Regions from separate parts of the Cupriavidus cauae genome, predicted to be linked through region 2. Evidence: predicted binding sites of a transcription regulator. Region 2 holds the regulator's gene; the other holds the start of a gene.
The links. Region 2 encodes sigma-54, which starts transcription at its own class of promoters, with help from an activator protein. Its sites were predicted from a motif close to TGGCANGNAANCTGCTTT; they were not measured.
Positions count from the first base shown of each region.

Region 1: KZ686_RS09200 (circularly permuted type 2 ATP-grasp protein) is a predicted target of sigma-54. The motif match lies at 823-840, and genes of this name have one in related genera.

Region 1 covers NZ_CP080293.1:2,047,744-2,049,946, forward strand. Annotated here, with positions in the region: gene edd (phosphogluconate dehydratase) at 1-2, shown strand, start outside; gene KZ686_RS09195 (gluconokinase) at 233-742, shown strand; gene KZ686_RS09200 (circularly permuted type 2 ATP-grasp protein) at 953-2,203, shown strand, end outside.
Region 2 covers NZ_CP080293.1:1,276,203-1,278,405, reverse strand. Annotated here, with positions in the region: gene KZ686_RS05760 (RNA polymerase factor sigma-54) at 94-1,572, shown strand; gene hpf (ribosome hibernation-promoting factor, HPF/YfiA family) at 1,622-1,975, shown strand.

The DNA.
Region 1 (2,203 bases), 770 kb from region 2:
AGTCGTGCTGTAGGGCGTACTTTCGGCAGGCGATCCGGCAACCGATACGGCAACCGATACGGCAACCGATACGGCAGGCGACACGCAACCCCGGACCGAACCCCGGACCAATCAATCCTCAAGCCGGCCGGACCCCGCGTCCGGCCTCGACCGCACGCGCGCGAACCCGCCGCCGCGCGGTCAGACCAACAAGGGCGGCTTCGACCGTCCGATCCTGATCGATGGAGCAGACATGATCTATATCCTGATGGGCGTCTCCGGCAGCGGCAAGACCACGGTCGGCTCGCTGCTGGCGCAGGCCCTGCACTGCGGCTTCCATGACGCCGACGAATTCCACAGCGCCGCCAACAAGGCCAAGATGGCCGCCGGCATTCCGCTGACCGACGAGGACCGCTGGCCCTGGCTGGACGCGATGCGCGCCGCCATCGACCAGGCCCGCGCCGAGGGCCGCCCGCACGTCTTCACCTGCTCCGCGCTGCGCCAGATCTATCGCGACCGCCTGACGCCGCCCGACGGCGGGGTCAGCTTCATCTACCTGAAGGGCGATATCGACGTGCTGCGCACGCGCCTGGCGGGCCGCAGCGGGCATTTCTTCGATCCCAAGCTGCTGCAGAGCCAGCTCGATACGCTCGAGGAGCCGCGCGACGCGCTGGTGCTCGATATCCGCAAGCCCCCGGAGGAACTGGTGCGCCAGATCCTGGCCGAGCGTCCGCCCGTCCGCGGCAGCCAGCCCGTGCACTGAAATGGTGTGCGGGGCGGCGTCCCCGCGCCATTGCGTGGCGCCACGCCGCGCCAACACGCCGTTCGCGACCCGTCTTCCATTGGCAGGCATCTTGCTTGAATGTCTGCCAAGGCACCTGGCCTCCTTCTCGGGGGCGGCGGCCGGACGTATGCTGTAGAAGTCAACGATGCGCGGCGGCCGGTCGGGCGCCCGGTACTGGGGGAGGGCATCATGGCGGCGCGGTTTTTCGATGAAATGCTGGACTGGCGCGGCGATGCGCCCCCGAACATCGCCGCCGGGCAGGCGTTGTCGCCGGACGCGATCCGGCCGCACTACCGCCAGTTCGCCGAGTGGCTGGCGCGCCAGTCGGGCGCGACCATGGCCAACAAGCGTGCCGAGGCCGACCTGGTGTTCCGGCGCGTGGGCATCACCTTCGCCGTCTATGGCGACAAGGACGAGGCCAACAGCGGCACCGAGCGCACCATCCCCTTCGACGTGATTCCGCGCATCTTCCCGGCCGGCGAATGGGCGCTGCTGGAGAAGGGCCTGCGCCAGCGCGTCGCCGCGCTGAACCGCTTCATCCACGACATCTATCACGGCCAGGACATCATCCGCGCCGGCGTGATCCCGCCCGAGCAGGTCTACGACAACGCGCAATACCGGCCCGAGATGCTGGGCATCGACGTGCCGCGCGACATCTATGCGCATGTCGCGGGCATCGACGTGGTGCGCGCGGGAGAGGGCGAGTTCTATGTGCTCGAGGACAATCTGCGGGTGCCTTCAGGGGTCTCCTACATGCTCGAGAACCGCAAGATGATGATGCGCTTGTTCCCCGAGCTGTTCGCGCGCAACCGCGTCGCGCCGGTGGCCCACTATCCCGACCTGCTGCTCGACATGCTGCGCAGCGTGTCGCCGCAGGGCGTGGCCGATCCGACCGTGGTGGTGCTGACGCCGGGCATGTACAACTCCGCCTACTTCGAGCACGCGTTCCTCGCGCAGCAGATGGGCATCGAACTGGTCGAGGGCAGCGACCTGTTCGTGCAGGACGACCATCTGTACATGCGCACCACGCAGGGGCCGCAGCGCGTCGACGTGATCTACCGCCGCGTCGACGACGACTTTCTCGATCCGCTGGTGTTCCGGCCCGATTCGACGCTGGGCGCGGCCGGCCTGCTGGCGGTCTATCGCGCCGGCAATGTCACGGTCTGCAATGCGATCGGCACCGGCGTCGCCGACGACAAGTCGATCTATCCCTATGTGCCCGAGATGATCCGCTTCTATCTGGGCGAGGAACCTCTGCTGGCCAACGTGCCGACCTGGATGTGCCGGCGCCCGGACGACCTGCAGTACGTGCTCGACCATATGGACGAGCTGGTGGTCAAGGAAACGCACGGGGCCGGCGGCTACGGCATGCTGGTCGGGCCGGCGGCGACGCGCGCCGAGATCGACGCCTTCCGCGAGGTGGTCAAGGCGCGGCCGGAT
Region 2 (2,203 bases):
ATCCATCAGGCAATCGCTTCTGACCACGCAATCGAAACTTCCGATAGCAAATTCCGTTCCATCGCGGCCGAAGTTGCGCATAAAATAGGCCGCATGAAACCGTCGCTACAGCTACGCCTCTCCCAGCATCTGGCCCTGACGCCGCAGCTGCAGCAGTCGATCCGGCTGTTGCAGCTCTCCACGCTGGAACTGCAACAGGAAGTCGAGCAGGCGCTGACCGAGAATCCCCTGCTCGAACGCGAAAACGACTGGATCGAAAGCCCGCTGCGGGTCGCCGCCGACGGGTCGGTCAATGTCCAGACCACCACCACGACCCCGTCTTCCGAGCCGACGGCCCCCGCCGATTCGCGCGCGGATGGCGCCGCGTCCGCCGACGACGGCTATGCCGACGGCGCGGGCGACGATTATGGCGGCGACTGGAGCCTGGACGATTTCGCCCGCCGTCCGCAAAGCGACGAGGACGAGAAAACGCCGCTGCAATTGCGCGATGCCGAGCCCACGCTGCGCGAATATCTGATGGAGCAATTGGCGCCGCTGAAAATCTCCACGCGCGACAAGGGCCTGGCGATTTTCCTGATCGAATCGCTCGACGACGACGGCTACCTGAGCGCCTCGCTCGAGGAAATCCTTTCCGAATTGCCTGAAGAGCTCGAATTCGAGCTCGACGAAGTGCATGCGATGCTGACGCTGCTGCAAAGCTTCGACCCGCCCGGGGTCGGGGCGCGCAACGCGGCCGAATGCCTGTCGCTGCAACTGCGCCGCATCGAACATCCGCAGCGCGAGCTGGCGATGACGATCGTGCGCCATCACCTCGAACTGCTGGCCGCGCGCGATTACACCCGCCTGAAGAAGGCGCTGCAGGTCGACGACATGCAGCTGAAGGCCGCGCACGAGCTGATCCGCTCGCTCGCGCCCTATCCCGGCCACGCCTACAGCCGGCCGGAAGCGGATTTCGTCGTGCCCGACGTGTTCGTGCGCAAGAGCGGCCATAACTGGATCGCCCAGCTCAATCCCGATGTGATGCCGCGGCTGCGCATCAACGACATGTATGCGCAAATCTTGCGCGGTGCAAAAGGCGATACCGGCGCCGCGGGATTGCAGCAGAAACTGCAGGAGGCGCGCTGGCTCATCAAGAATATCCAGCAGCGTTTCGACACCATTTTGCGCGTCGCACAAGCCATCGTGGAGCGGCAAAAGAATTTCTTCACGCACGGTGAAATTGCGATGCGCCCCTTGGTTTTGAGGGAGATAGCCGATACACTGGGTCTACACGAGTCGACCATTTCTCGTGTGACTACCAATAAGTACATGGCCACCCCGATGGGGACATTCGAGCTGAAATATTTCTTTGGCAGCCATGTATCGACCGAAACCGGCGGTGCCGCCTCTTCCACCGCAATCCGTGCGCTGATCAAGCAGTTGATAGGAGCCGAAGACCCCAGAAACCCGTTGTCCGACAGCCGGATTGCCGAACTGCTGGGGGAACAAGGCTTCGTCGTGGCGCGACGTACCGTCGCCAAATACCGTGAAGCCTTGAAGATCCCCGCCGTGAACCTTCGCAAGTCTTTGTAGCCGAGTCGCATCGCCTGCCTGGTGCGGCTCTTTCAGAAGGAGAAGCGCTATGAACTTCAAGATCAGTGGACACCACTTGGACATCACGCCTTCGCTGCGTGAGTACGTGGAAACGAAACTGGAGCGAATCCTCAGGCATTTCGATCAGGTTATTGACGTCAGCGTGCTGCTATCGGTCGACAATCAAAAGGAAAAGGATCGCCGTCAACGCGCGGAAATCAATGTGCATCTGAAGGGCAAGGACATCTTTGTCGAGGCGCACCACGAAGATCTCTATGCGGCGATCGACATGCTGGTCGACAAGCTGGACCGGCAAGTGATCCGCTACAAGGACAAGGTGCAGAGCCACGACCGCGAATCGCTGAAGTACCACAGCTTCGTGGCCAGTCAGGCCCAGCAGTAGCTTGAAGATTCGGCTCGGCCACAACGCCGGCCGGCCTTGAAGTGAGGAAAGAAGCCGTGCCAGGAGCACGGCTTTTTTGCGCCCCGCGTGGACGTTCGAGCGAGGCCGCGGTGCCGCCTCGCCGTGCAACCTATAGGATGAAACCGGGATGGGGTTCCGTCTGGCCGGCTTCCCGGTGTATGCTGTGCAATACATATAGAGAATGCCCGCCCCGTTTCCTTGCGCAAT